2 regions of the Rossellomorea vietnamensis genome follow, and region 1 is predicted to be linked to the other one. Evidence: predicted binding sites of a transcription regulator. Region 1 holds the regulator's gene; the other holds the start of a gene.
The links. The regulator NrdR, encoded in region 1, represses ribonucleotide reductase genes. The targets are predictions, from matches to a motif close to AACACNATATATNGTGTT.

Region 1 (7,784 bases):
AACAGAATGGGACTTACAACCATAACAACACAAACGACCGACAAGAAAACCCTTGTCGGTTTTTTATTTTGTCTAAGAGTAACATTTGGTGGTCTGATCTGACATTTACTATTCGGATAACATAATACCCATGTTGAGTGTAGCGGAAGGTTGCTCGACTCCGACGGGAAAAGCTGGACAGATGAGACCCCACAGGCGAAGCCGAGGAGGCTCATCGCCAGCCCCGCGGAAAGCGAGCAACCTGGAGCGGAACTCAACCAGCACATGCTCCGAGAGAATGTGTGAATAAAACCTTCAAATCAAGTATGATTCCAAACCACAAAAATATACATACAATAAGCCTATTTGTCAGAATAATAAAACATTAAAAATCCGCAAAATACTTATTAACTAATTCTCCAAATATGTTATACTATTTTTAGCAAATAAACATATAAGTATAACATTAATATAGAGGGGAGCCGGATTTATGAAGGCGAAAATTGCAATCAATGGTTTTGGACGTATTGGAAGAATGGTTTTCAGAAAAGCAATATTAGAGGAAAACTTAGAGGTTGTAGCCATTAACGCAAGCTACCCGGCTGAAACGTTAGCTCATTTAATAAAGTATGACACAAATCATGGTACATTCCAGGCAGATGTAGTGGTGGAAGATCATGCACTCATCGTCAACGGAAAACGTGTCCTACTATTAAGCAATCGTGATCCTAAAGCATTACCATGGAATGAGCTGAACATCGATATCGTCATTGAAGCGACGGGAAAATTTAATTCAAAAGACAAAGCGAGCCTTCACTTGGAAGCGGGAGCGAAAAAAGTCATCCTGACGGCCCCGGGTAAAAATGAAGACGTTACCATTGTGATGGGCGTAAATGAAAGCGCATTAAATATAGAAGAACACAGCGTCATCTCCAATGCTTCCTGCACGACGAACTGTCTGGCTCCTGTAGCGAAAGTGCTGGATGAGCAGTTTGGAATTGAAAACGGTCTCATGACGACGGTGCATGCTTACACGAATGATCAAAAGAATATTGATAATCCACATAAAGATCTTAGAAGAGCAAGAGCATGCGGCCAATCGATCATCCCGACGACAACAGGTGCTGCGAAAGCATTATCACTAGTGCTTCCTCAACTAAACGGGAAGCTTCATGGCATGGCGCTGCGAGTTCCGACTCCGAACGTTTCATTAGTGGACCTGGTCGTGGATGTGAAAAGGGACGTAACCGTTGATGAAATCAACGAAGCATTCGTCACGGCATCCCTTGGTTCCCTGCACGGAGTCTTGGAATATACAACAGAACCACTTGTCTCAATCGATTTTAATACAAACCCACATTCTGCGATCATCGATGGCTTGTCCACAATGGTCATGGGCAGTCGTAAAGTGAAAGTCCTTGCCTGGTACGACAACGAATGGGGCTACTCATGCCGCGTCGTCGACCTGGCCAAATTCGTCGCCACCAAAATGAACGCCAAACAAGAAGTCAACGTTTGAAAGAACCAACATAAATCATAAAGCAAAACCCTAGAACGTACCTTTTTCAGGTGCGTTCTTTTCTTTTTATCCTTTTTTTATAAATGGGCAGGGGAAGTTTTCTAGAAGTGAAGGGATGTAGATGCTATCGTGTAAAGTCTGTTTGTAAAAGTTTATTTCCTCTATATGTAAAAACCTTAAGCTAGTGTATACCACAGAGTGGATAGGAGCGGAAGGCACTCGACTCCTTCGGGAATAGCTGGACAGGTGAGACCCCGCAGGCGCAGCCGAGGAGGCTCACCGCCAGCCCCGAGGAAAGCGAGTGCCTGCAGCGGAAAGGAACGGTCAAGGTTTAACGTTATAGCCAAATCAAACGATTACCTACCCATCTAAAAAACTTTATAAAAATTTATTGCAAAAGAGTTTTAAACAAAGTATACTATTTTTCGTGAACTTCTTATTAGCAAATGAATACTGATTTAACTACTTAAAGGGTTAGGACCTCTTCGGACTAACTTTCCCCCGTGGTAGTTAAGATTTTGCCAAAGGATTCGTTCATTTTGACGAAAAAAATCATGTCAAAGGGGGAAATACAAAATGGAAACAATGGGACGTCATGTAATCTCTGAATTATGGGGTTGCGATTTTGAAAAATTAAACGATGTAGTAGGAATTGAGAAAACATTCGTAGATGCTGCGCTTAAGTCAGGTGCAGAAGTGCGTGAGGTGGCTTTTCATAAATTTGCTCCTCAAGGTGTGAGTGGAGTCGTGATCATTTCTGAATCACACTTAACGATCCACAGTTTTCCTGAACATGGTTATGCCAGTATTGATGTATATACTTGCGGTGATTTAGATCCTAATATCGCAGCTGAATATATTGCAGATGCTCTTGGTGCTGACACACGTGAAACGATTGAATTGCCACGTGGAATGGGTCCTGTACAAGTGAAGAAGTCCCAGGCTCAAGCCCTTTAATCGATAATAACTCAGAAGAGATGCGTGATTCATGCATCTCTTTTTTTATGCCCGCGTTCGTACGTGCACTTATGGGTTTTTCAATCGTGCCTTTTCGTGTAAAATAAGGGTAACTAAAGGGAGGAACTTGATATGAGTGGAATACGTACCCTGTTAAAGCGATTTCAATCGGAGTGTGAAACGTCCGATCAGCATGAAGATAAGGAACTGCAATCACGCTATTATAAATCCATGCATCAAGGTGCATTTAATGCCGTGCTGGGATTATTCTCGTCGTCAGAATATGAGGTGATCTCCCAGTCCAAGGACAGAGGGGAAATCACGGTCCGAAAAAACGGAACGCCTCAATTATTTATCGTTGCCACGGTCATCACGGTTCGGCCGCTTGAAACGGCAGTCGATTTTAAGGTCAGTGCGGATAAAGGGAAGATTTTTGGTACATATACCGTTTTAAAAGCGCAAATCAACCATTATTATCACCAGCTTGATGGCGAATTGAAAAAAGTGAAATAACGGTAAATCCTATAGAAGCTTGTGTAAGTTGCAGCTTTTTTATATGATGAAGGTAATAGTATGTAATAACGGAGCTGATATTATGAAATGCCCGTCTTGCCAGCATAATGGTACCAGAGTGGTGGACTCACGACCTGCTGATGAAGGACGCTCTATCAGGAGAAGAAGAGAATGTGAAGAATGTACATTTCGCTTCACGACCTTTGAGAAGGTTGAAGAGCTTCCTTTAATTGTGGTGAAAAAAGAAGGGGTAAGAGAAGAGTTTAGTCGAGAAAAGATTTTGAGGGGATTGATCAAGGCCTGTGAGAAGCGCCCGGTACCTCTTGAAAGATTAGAGAAGATCTCAACAGATATCGAAAAGGACCTGCGGAATCAAGGTGCCTCCGAAGTAGAATCTGTGAAGATCGGTGAGATGGTCATGGATCACCTTGCGAAAGTTGATGAAGTGGCATATGTCCGTTTTGCATCCGTATATCGACAATTTAAGGATATTAATGTATTTATAGACGAATTAAAAGAATTAATAAAAAAAGAGTAGAAGAATGAGCTGAAGATGGAATTCTTTGGCTCTTTTCTCTTTATTTATTGAAAGGTAGAATCCAACTATGATGAAGAAGCATTGGAATGAAATACAGCCAATTGATCACTACACCGTAGGGACACATGGGATGCTTCAGGAATATGACCGGAAAATCATTACGTTTCTGTACCAGCCTCTGATCGGTACCGTTTGCTACAGCCTCTACATGAGTCTATGGGGGGAAGTGGAAGAGAACCGGCTCTGGTCGACGGATTCCACCCATTATCATTTGATGAACGTCCTGTCCGTCAATCTTCAGGACGTCTACGAAGCAAGGATGAAGCTCGAGGGAATCGGTTTGCTGAAGGTGTATGAAAAAAGGGATGATGAAGACCGCCGTTTTCTATATGAACTGCAGCCGCCCCTTTCCCCTCAGGAATTCTTTCATGATGGCATGCTGAATGTGTATTTGTACCGTAAGATCGGCCGGACCCATTATTTGCGTCTGAAGAAATTTTTCACGGATGCGTCAGCTGATAAAAATCAGTACTCAGACATTACCCGATCTTTCCAGGATGTCTTCACGTCTGAACCGATTAATTTCCTTCACCATGATGCGAATGTGGATTCGGAAACCGGGTCAGGTGAACAATATATGAAATACGGCAAGAATGATGGACTTGCCCTGGATGAAATCGATTTTGATTTTCAGCTGCTGCTGGCCGGGTTATCGGAATCCATGGTCCCGCGCAAAGCCTTTACCCCGAAAGTGAAGGAAACAGTATTGAAGCTGAGCTATCTGTACGGAATCGATCCTCTTCAGATGAAGAATATCGTCCTAAGCTCCCTGGATGCGGATGATACGATCGATATCGAAATGCTCCGTAAAACGGCCCGGGACTGGTATGGTATGCAGACGGGTGATCAACTGCCTGATTTGACGACGAGAGTGGAAACGAAGAAAGCTGTAGAGCGGGATCAACCGCTTTCCCAGGAGGAAGAGCTCATCGACTATCTGGAAACCACCTCCCCGAAGGATGTGTTATCGGACATCTCGAACGGCGGGTCTCCTTCCAAGGCTGATCTTCAAGCCGTTGAGGAAGTGCTCATGTCCCAAAAGTTGCCGATTGGCGTGATGAATGTACTGATCCAATATGTGCTGTTAAAAACAGACATGAAGCTGACGAAAGGATATATGGAGAAGATCGCTTCCCATTGGTCCAGGAAAAAGGTGACGTCGGCAAGTGAGGCGATGATACTCGCGAAAAGTGAACATAAGCAGTATCTCGAATGGGCTGAAGGTAAAAAGGAAACGAAATCGAACAGGCGGAGAAAGCCGATCCGCACCGAGAAGCTTCCGGACTGGTTCAAGGAAGATGGAACGGCGGAAGAATCCGATACCACTGCAGAAGGATACGACTTCGAAGCAGAAAAGAAAAAACTTGAAGAAGAGCTTAAAAATTTTCGGAAGTAGGTGAACAAAACGATGGAGAAAATCAATAACACCTTAAAAAGGCTGGCGACTTCCGGGTCATTTCAACAGCGATATGAACAAATGAAAAAAGAGATCTTAGAAAATAATGATGTAAAAGATTTTATCCGCAGGAATGAAGGACGGGTAACAGGCGAAATGGTCAACGAAAGCCTGATGAAGCTGTATGAATACATCTCTCAAAGCAAGGAATGCCGGTACTGTCCTTCTTTGCAGGAATGCAAGAATATGATGGAAGGATATGATCCTCATCTGGTGATCAGAGGGAATACCATCGACATCGATTATCATCGCTGCCCGCGGAAAGTCATCCATGATGAAAGAACGAGTGCTCAGCGACTGATCAAAAGCTTGTATGTCCCGAAGGATATTTTACAAGCTTCCTTCCAAACCCTCGATCTTGATTCGAAGAGCCGTCTCGAAGCGGTGCGCCTTGCGAAGAATTTCGTAGAGACGTATACAGAAGGGACGAAAATGAAAGGCCTCTATTTTTACGGGAAGTTTGGAGTGGGCAAGTCCTATCTGTTAGGCGCCATGGCCAATGAACTTGCTGAGAAAAAGATCGGATCTTTGATTGTATATGTTCCTGAGTTCTTCAGGGAAATCAAGTCTTCACTCGGTGATAATACGGTGAATGAAAAGCTTGAGATGGTAAAATCGGCACCGATCCTCATGCTTGATGATATCGGAGCGGAAACCATGTCCAGTTGGGGTAGGGATGAAATCCTCGGTACGATCCTCCAGTACAGGATGCTTGAAAACCTGCCGACATTCTTCACCTCCAACTTCAATTTCAACGAGCTGACCCATCATTTGACGTACAGTCAGCGCGGGGAAGAAGAAAAACTGAAGGCTGCGCGGATCATGGAGCGGATTAAATATTTATCCAAGCCTGTGTTGATCGACGGGCGGAATCGAAGGGAATAGTTTGTAGGAAAGGGAGTCGCGTATGCGGTTCCCTTTCCTTTTTTTGATCACCCAAAAGAATTTCCCTCATCAACTTCTAATTTATACAAGCCTCCCATATATATAAATCAGGGAATTGGGTTTAAGGAGGCGAGAAAGTTTGATTGAATTTATTTTTAAGCAAAAAAAGGATGCGATAAAGCTTCAAGAATACCTCAATAAAGAGTTCATCCAATCATGGTTTCATGAAACGCTCTTTCAACATACAACTCACTATAATCTGACGATAGAGGTCTCCCCCTTCTTCAAGGAGCGGGAAAAGCTTTTCAACGGGGTTTCCAAATTCGTCATGAATGATAAATGCATGGACTGGTCCGAATCAGCCTTGAGAGAAAATTATTTGTATGAAGATAGTGATGAAATCAATCAAATATTAGAAATCGTGTCAGAGATGAGGATGGGGGAGCGTCCGGAATTGATGGAGCTGATCGGCGAATGGGACGGGGCTGAATATGTCCGGGAGAGCCTGGAGCTACTGATGGAAGGGAAGGCCCCCATCTCATTCGACTCGTTCAGCAAGTTCAGGTTGAAAAAGCTTCAGGAGAGGCTCTTACTGATACTGGATATCGCCATAGACGAATATAAGATGGAGCAGGAATATCAGATGTTCGTTCATATGCTGCGGGAATATCTCTCTTCAAGGGAGCAGAAAATGCGCACGGTCCATCTTTACTCGACGGGATATGGATTTCGTTTCTTTGATGAGGACATGAAAGAAGTGACACGGCAGGAGCTGACGAAGGCGATCGATAAACGGCTGCTTACCAATCACCCCTTATATGTGGATTCATTCACCATTGCCCCTTTATTATCCCTTGCCCCTGAGAAGATACACGTTTATGGAAATGGGGATCATCAATTGATCCGGACGCTGCAGAATATTTTTGAAGAACGGATTGATCTCCTGCCGTTGAGTTATTTTCCCGATACACTTCTTTATCCTTCGTGGGATATTGCGAATGAATAGGCTTGCTTTTCAAAACATAACCGATTATAATACCTACATAATAAGTCAATAAATAAAGGTTATGATGAGGACAACAATATTCCTATTCATTCACAGAGAGGGAAGTCATTTGGCTGCAAGCTTCCTAATTCGGTAGTGATATTTACCACCTCGGAACTTCGATCATGAACGGAACCTGATCCGGTTCACAGTAATGATTGACGGCTAAATGTCGTTATTCGTTTTTCAATGAAGTCATTGTCTTTACACCAGGACAGTGAGAAGTTGGGTGGAACCACGAGTTTATTTATTAACCTCGTCCCTTCAAACGTGAAGGGGCGGGGTTTTTTATGTTTTATAAAGATATTTCAAGGAGTGAAATCACATGTCAGAAGTAGTGAAAATGCAGTTCCCTGATGGAAATGTCAAGGAGTTTCCCAAGGGTACGACAACAGAAGAGATTGCTGCGTCCATCAGTCCGGGACTGAAGAAGAAGGCGCTCGCTGGAAAAATAAATGGTGAAATGATCGACCTGCGTACAGGAATTCAGGAAGATGGAGCCATTGAAATCGTGACGGCTCCTTCAGCGGATGCCCTAGAAGTCCTTCGTCACAGTACGGCCCATTTAATGGCACAGGCCATCAAGCGTTTATATCCTGAAACGAAGCTGGGGATCGGTCCGGTCATCGAAGGCGGATTCTACTACGATATCGATTCGGAGCACACGTTCACTCCGGAAGATCTTCCGTTGATCGAGAAGGAAATGAAGAAGATCACAGGTGAAAACCTGGAAGTCGTACGTAAAGAAGTCAGCCGAGACGAAGCGCAGAAAATGTACGAAGAAATCGGTGACGAGTACAAGCTTGAACTGCTTGAAGCCATTCCTGCAGGC
Region 2 (7,784 bases), 350 kb from region 1:
AGTTAAAACAAACACCTTTATACGAAGTGTACAAAGAGTATGGAGGAAAGACCATCGACTTCGGTGGCTGGGCTTTACCAGTGCAATTCTCAAGTATTAAGGAAGAACATGAAGCGGTACGATCCCGGGCAGGACTATTCGACGTTTCTCATATGGGAGAAATTGAAGTGAAGGGTGAAGGGGCTCTTGACTACTTACAAAAAATGATGACAAATGATGTTTCCAAAGTGAAAGACGGAGGAGCTCAGTATACGGCTATGTGCTACGAAAACGGTGGGACGGTCGATGATTTACTTGTTTATAAAATTAAAGACAATGATTATTTGCTTGTTGTCAATGCAGCAAATATAGATAAAGATTTCAAATGGCTGAAAGAACATCAGACAAAAGAAGTTGAAATTAATAATATTTCTGAACATATGGCGCAATTGGCACTACAAGGTCCGATTGCCGAAGAGGTTTTACAAACAATCACAAATGAACATGCATTGAGTGACATCGGGTTTTTTAAATTTCAGACCGAAGTGAGTATAGATGGAAAGCACGCACTCATTTCCCGTACAGGTTACACAGGGGAAGACGGATTCGAGATTTACTGTGATGCAGGTGATGCGGCTGCGATCTGGAAGGCGATCCTGGATGCCGGCAAGGAGAGAGGCGTCCTTCCATGCGGACTGGGTGCACGTGACACATTGCGTTTTGAAGCGAATCTTGCCCTTTACGGACAGGAATTATCCCAATCGATCACACCAATCGAGGCGGGAATCGGATTCGCTGTCAAAGTGAATAAAGAGATTCCATTCATCGGGCAGGAAGTACTGAAACGACAAAAAGAAGAAGGTGCCCCTCGAAAGATCGTGGGTATCGAAATGATCGACCGCGGCATTCCCCGTCATGGTTACAAAGTATTTTCAGGTGAAGAAGAAATAGGGGAAGTCACAACAGGGACACAATCTCCTACCTTAAAGAAAAATATAGGATTGGCATTGCTTAATAAGGAATTCACTTCACTGGATACAGAAGTATTGGTTGAAATCCGGGGGAAAAAGCTTAAAGCGAAAGTGGCATCAACACCTTTTTATAAAAGACCAAAGAAATAGGGGAGGAATGACGGTCATGAAGCATCGTTATTTACCGATGACAGAGCAGGATCAAAGGGAAATGTTAGAACAAATAGGAGTAGACAGCGTTAACGATCTATTTGAAGATATTCCTGAACAGGTTCGTTTCAAAGGGGATTACAACATCAAAGAAGCGAAGTCCGAAACGGAATTGGTAAAGGAACTGACTAAAATGGCAGCAAAGAATGCTGACCTGAAAAGTCATACATCGTTTCTCGGGGCAGGGGTCTATGATCACTACATGCCCATCATCGTAGATCACGTATTATCGCGATCAGAGTTTTATACAGCGTATACGCCGTATCAGCCTGAAATTTCCCAAGGGGAGCTTCAAGCCATCTTTGAATTCCAGACAATGATATGTGAGCTGACAGGTATGGATGTAGCCAACTCCTCTATGTATGATGGGGGAACGGCTCTTGCAGAAGCAGCCATGCTGAGTGCAGGCCAGACCCGCCGGAAGAAGGTCCTTGTGTCAAGCACAGTCCATCCAGAGTCACGTGATGTTTTGCGCTCATATGCAAAAGGTCAGTATATCGAAGTGGTGGAAATTCCGCACACGGATGGTGTAACCGATGTGGAAGAACTTAAGAAATTGATGAGTGATGAGATTGCAGCGGTCATCGTTCAATATCCTAACTTCTTCGGGCGTGTAGAAGAGCTGAAAGCGATCGAGGAAGTGGCACATGGGGATAAAGCGATGTTCGTCGTTTCCTCAAATCCCCTTGCGCTCGGCGCACTTACCCCCCCAGGTAAATTAGGGGCGGACATTGTCATTGGGGATGCACAGCCATTCGGTATCCCGAGTGCCTTCGGTGGACCTCACTGCGGATACTTCGCCGTGAATAAGAAGCTTATGCGTAAGGTACCTGGACGCCTGGTCGGTCAAACCGTCGATGAAGATGGCATCCGCGGTTTCGTTTTGACTCTTCAAGCCCGTGAACAACATATCCGTCGGGACAAAGCGACATCGAATATCTGTTCCAATCAGGCATTGAATGCACTCGCTGCATCCGTCGCGATGACGGCACTCGGAAAACAGGGTGTCAAAGAAATGGCCGTTCAAAATATCCAAAAAGCTCATTACGCCAAAGAAGCCTTAAAAGCGAAAGGATTCCTCGTCGCGTTTGAAGGACCATCATTCAATGAGTTTGTCATAAAAGTAAATAGGCCTGTCAAAGAAATCAATCAAAAGCTACTTGAAAAAGACATGATCGGTGGATATGACCTTGGGCTTATGGATGACAGCTTAACGCAGCATATGCTGGTGGCTGTCACGGAACTTCGCAGCAAAGATGAAATTGATGCATTCGCAGCAGAATTGGGGGATTGTCATGAATAAGCAAGATCAACCTCTTATTTTTGAATTATCAAAAGAAGGCCGAATTGGTTACAGCTTACCTGAAATGGATGTACCTCAGGTAGATTTATCCGAGCTCATTCCATCAGATTACATCCGTACAGAAGCACCGGAGCTCCCGGAGGTTTCTGAACTCGATATCATGCGCCATTATACGGCCCTATCCAAACGTAATCACGGGGTGGACTCAGGTTTCTATCCACTTGGATCCTGTACGATGAAATACAATCCGAAAGTGAACGAAAACGTTGCACGCTTGAACGGATTCGCCCATATCAACCCGCTGCAGGAACCTGAAAGCGTTCAAGGTGCCCTTGAACTGATGTATGACCTGCAGGAGCATTTGAAAGAAATCACCGGTATGGATGAAGTCACCCTTCAGCCTGCTGCAGGGGCCCATGGCGAATGGACAGGCCTTATGATGATCCGTGCTTATCATGAAGCAAACGGTGATACACACCGTACGAAGGTCATCGTACCCGATTCCGCTCATGGAACGAACCCGGCCAGCGCAACGGTTGCCGGCTTTGAAACGGTAACGGTGAAGTCGAACGATAATGGGCTCGTTGATTTAGACGATCTTAAGCGCGTCGTCGGGGATGACACGGCTGCCCTGATGTTGACAAATCCGAACACACTTGGATTATTCGAAGAGAATATCATGGAAATGGCTTCGATCATTCATGAAGCTGGCGGAAAGCTGTATTATGATGGCGCCAATCTAAATGCCGTCCTTTCCAAAGCAAGACCGGGGGATATGGGATTTGACGTCGTACATTTAAATCTCCATAAAACATTCACTGGCCCTCACGGAGGAGGCGGTCCAGGAAGTGGTCCTGTCGGCGTGAAGGAAGACTTGATTAAATACCTTCCTAAACCGGTACTGGTGAAAAATGGTGACACATTCGAATTCGATTACAACAGACCTGAATCCATCGGACGGGTAAAACCTTACTATGGAAACTTTGGAATCAATGTCCGTGCGTATACGTATATCAGGACGATGGGGCCGGATGGACTCAGAGCCGTAACGGAAAACGCGGTCCTGAATGCCAACTACATGATGCGCCGCCTGGCACCTCACTTTGACCTGCCATACGATCGTCATTGTAAGCATGAGTTTGTCATCAGTGGGAAACGTCAGAAGAAGCTCGGCGTCCGTACATTGGATATTGCGAAGCGATTACTGGACTTCGGATATCATCCGCCAACCATCTACTTCCCATTAAACGTGGAAGAGTGCATGATGATCGAACCGACGGAAACTGAATCAAAAGAAACCCTTGATTCCTTCATTGACGCCATGATCCAAATTGCCAAAGAAGCAGAAGAAACACCGGAAATCGTCCAGGAAGCCCCTCACACAACCATCGTGAAGCGTATGGATGAAACACTGGCTGCAAGAAAACCGGTACTTCGTTATACAAAAGAGAGCTAAACATCCTTTCTAAATCGAAAGCCCTGCAGGAAATCTCTGCAGGGCTTTTATTCGAGGGACGGACCTTTGATGTGTAGTGATTGTGAGGGGGAATCCGGCCGATCTGAGTGATTATCCAGCCGAAATGAACAGGAAACCAGCCGTTTTGATGGATAATTCGGCCGAAATATCAAAAAATCAAGCCGTTTTAAGAAGAAATCCAGCCGAAAACCATTTAGTTCCATTTGCGGATGTATCACGGCCACTCACGAACCGGATCATGCACGAACCACATCCAATAAAAAAGATCGCCCCTGGGCGATCTCTCTGCATTATTTTTTATGCTTTACTTTACCTGTCCACTTTTTGAATCCACCTTGTAACTGGTGAAGATTGCGGTAGCCTTTTTTGTGCAGCATTTGAGCTGCTCTTCCACTGCGGAGCCCGCTTTGGCAATAAAGGTATACAGGTTGATCTGAGCGGATTTCCTTTTGTCTCATTTTGATCTGTGACAAAGGAATATTCCGTGCACCGAGGACGTGACCGTTTTCAAATTCATTCGCTTCACGAACATCTATCAATTGAGCTTTACGATATCCTGCTCGAAATTCTTCCTCATTCAGTGTATTCACGATTCTCTTTTGATAGAAGAACGTAAAAAGTGAATAGATGATGATTCCACCAAGTACGACTAAAAGAATATATAATCCTTCCATCATTCATGCTCCTTTCTACAAATGCGCTACCTTCTATTATATTCATGAAGTGCGTAAGAATCAAAACAAATTTATTATTTTAAAGCAAAGACTTTCCAATCTGTTTTTCTTTGTTTTTTCGATTGGATTTGATAGACTAGTAACGGACTTGAATGAAGATGATTTTTTACATAACAATATAAATAGAAGACGCAAATGAGGTATGCTGCATGAAAAAGGAAACGTGGAGATTCATTGACTCCGGGAATTGTTCTCCCTCTTATAATATGGCCCTTGATGAGGCCTTGCTCGATTGGCACAGTGAAGGGAAGATCCCTCCTACGATCCGGTTTTACGGGTGGGATCCAGCGACACTTTCCGTCGGTTATTTTCAAAAAGTAGAAAAGGAAATCAATCTTGAAGCAGTTAAAGAACACGGACTCGGCTTTGTAAGACGCCCGACGGGAGGCAGAGGGGTTCTTCATGAACATGAATTGACGTACAGCGTCATCGTTTCAGAAGAACACCCGGAAATGCCGAGGACCGTCACAGAAGCGTACCGTGTCATCTCAGAAGGGATTCTGAAGGGATTTCAAGGGCTTGGTCTCGAAGCCTACTTTGCTGTACCAAGGACGGCAGAAGAGCGGGAAGGATTAAAGAACCCGCGATCAGCGGTATGTTTTGATGCTCCGAGCTGGTATGAGCTTGTCGTGGAAGGACGGAAAGTGGCAGGAAGTGCACAGACCAGACAAAAAGGTGTCATCCTTCAGCACGGCTCGATTCTATTGGATCTTGATGAGGATAAGTTGTTCAGCCTGTTTAACTATCCATCCGACAGGGTAAAAGAGCGTATGCAGCGGGCATTTAAAAGCAAGGCTGTTGCAATGAATGAAATCAGTTCTGTGCCGGTCACCATGGATATGGCGAAGGAAGCATTCAAAAAAGGTTTTGAGGAAGGATTGAACATCCATCTCGAGCCTTATGAGCTCTCTGAAGAGGAAACACAATATGTTGTGGATCTTGCCGAATCACGATACGAATCTGATGAGTGGAATTTTAAACGTTAAAAAATTTTTTTGTAGAAAAAAAGCGATGCTTGTCGCTTTTTTCCTATTTTACCAACGATTACGGTGCTTTATGTTATATCAAGTTCTAAATTAATAGAAATGGCCGGATTAATAGATGTTTTTCTATTCTTTTCTCGCGTTTTCTATTTTTATTGGCATATTAACCGTTTGACAAACAAATGACCTATTGACCTGAAACACAATATATGGTGTGTCGAATAATTTTTCGTACACAATATGTTGTGTTTATTTATTGCTTTTCCAGAATGGCTATGATATCTTAATACTTGATATAAGACATCAGCGAAGAAAACAGAAACTGAAACATTTGAGATAGAAGGAGTTGTCTTTATGACTGTTGCGTCGAAAAATGCGATGAAATTAAACACCGAGAGATTAAATAAGGATATTGGATTGTTCCCTCAAGTACATCCCATCACACCGGATATGAATACTACACACAAAGGTGTATCCCGTCTTGTCATGATCGATCGTTATTCGTTCAAGGACACGGAGAAGATCACTCTTAACGAAGGAGACTTCGTGGTCCTGACCATCAAGGAGGATCCCAAGTTCCCTGCAAGGGGATTGGGCTACATTTCAAGCATTGATTGGGAAACGAAAAAAGCATCTGTCTGGATCGAAGAAGAGTACAGAAGTGCCATCGATAAACCGGAGGAGATGGAGACGGGGATTGTCTCGAGGACACTCGATGTCATTGAGAAACCACTTGAAGTCTACTATGAACAAATTGCGAAGCGTAACGCAACAGGCTTGGCAGAGGTGGAAGAAACTCCTGAAAAGAGACAGGTTTGGTTTGAAAAATTCTATCATGAGCTAGTGAATCTCCATTTTGTTCCTGCCGGACGCGTCCTATACGGAGCGGGTGCAGGCACGGATGTAACGTATTTCAACTGTTATGTGATGCCATTCGTACAGGATTCCCGCGAAGGTATCTCAGAGCACCGCAAGCAGGTGATGGAGATCATGAGCCGCGGCGGCGGAGTCGGAACGAACGGATCGACCCTTCGTCCACGTAATACTCTCGCGAAAGGTGTCAACGGGAAATCATCAGGTTCCGTTTCCTGGCTGGATGACATCGCGAAACTGACTCACTTGGTTGAGCAGGGCGGATCAAGACGTGGTAAAACAGCATAAGTGCCTCGTCTATAAATAAACCTCGTGAATTGCTGGAAACTCTTTAAGGTAGTGTGTTGTTCAGCCTTCTGATCAGTATAATGAAAAAATACCTATCGTGAGGTGAATAGCATGATACCATATGATGCAAAAAAATCTCAGACGTGTAAGATTTGTGGATTCAAAATTTCTCATAACAAACAAGGACGATTTACATCGCATTTAAAAAATGAACATGAACTTTCATTGAAAGATTACTTGGTTAGCTACTATTACACTAGGGATGACCTGGAGTGCTATAACGAGACGTGCAAAAGTATTGTACAGCTGAGAAGAGGCAAACCCAATAAATACTGTAGTAAAGGATGTGGACGGCGCCAAAGCCGTTTAAGAAAGTGTAAGGTTTGCTCAAAAGATTTTGAAAAAGAAGATCTTAGGGTGAGCACCTGCAGTGAGTCTTGCCATAAGCAACTTAAAAAGAGCTTGGCAAAATCTTGGCATGAGTCATTGAAGGAAGAAGAAAAGCTTCAACACTTTCAAAAAATCATATCCAAGACTGCTAAAACTCGAAAAGCAAACAAAACCCCTTCTTGGAATAGTGGCAAGACTGGTATTTACAGTGAAGAAACCATAGAGAAGATTCGACAAGCAACAATAAAACAATTTGAAGAACAGGTATTTCGTAAAACCAAGATAGAATTCCTTATGGAGAAATACCTACAAGAATTGAAAATGAAGTATAAGTACTCATTCATTCTTCAAAAAAGGCAATATGACTTTTTGCTTGTTGAATATAAAATTATTATTGAATGCGATGGAGATTATTGGCATGCTAATCCCAAGTTCTATCCAGAACCAAAAGATTGGCAAAAAGAAAGAATGAAAATCGACTTGGAAAAAAATGAGATTGCTCAAGGCAATGGATATCACATCACACGTTTTTGGGAAGATGACATACTCAATAACTTTGATTATGTTAAAAACATC

Region 2: the regulator NrdR is predicted to act here: its motif matches at 5,857-5,874, upstream of N5C46_RS23205 (ribonucleotide reductase N-terminal alpha domain-containing protein).

What each region holds. Positions count from the first base shown of each region.
Region 1 is NZ_CP104558.1:4,162,597-4,170,380, forward strand. It holds gene coaE (dephospho-CoA kinase) at 1-25, shown strand, start outside; gene N5C46_RS21365 (glyceraldehyde-3-phosphate dehydrogenase) at 470-1,498, shown strand; gene speD (adenosylmethionine decarboxylase) at 2,075-2,455, shown strand; gene N5C46_RS21375 (hypothetical protein) at 2,588-2,968, shown strand; gene nrdR (transcriptional regulator NrdR) at 3,051-3,506, shown strand; gene N5C46_RS21385 (replication initiation and membrane attachment family protein) at 3,574-4,962, shown strand; gene dnaI (primosomal protein DnaI) at 4,975-5,907, shown strand; gene ytxC (putative sporulation protein YtxC) at 6,047-6,913, shown strand; gene thrS (threonine--tRNA ligase) at 7,278-7,784, shown strand, end outside.
Region 2 is NZ_CP104558.1:4,511,097-4,518,880, forward strand. It holds gene gcvT (glycine cleavage system aminomethyltransferase GcvT) at 1-1,100, shown strand, start outside; gene gcvPA (aminomethyl-transferring glycine dehydrogenase subunit GcvPA) at 1,117-2,463, shown strand; gene gcvPB (aminomethyl-transferring glycine dehydrogenase subunit GcvPB) at 2,456-3,919, shown strand; gene N5C46_RS23195 (rhodanese-like domain-containing protein) at 4,231-4,614, opposite strand; gene N5C46_RS23200 (lipoate--protein ligase family protein) at 4,824-5,660, shown strand; gene N5C46_RS23205 (ribonucleotide reductase N-terminal alpha domain-containing protein) at 6,012-6,818, shown strand; gene N5C46_RS23210 (endonuclease domain-containing protein) at 6,930-7,784, shown strand, end outside.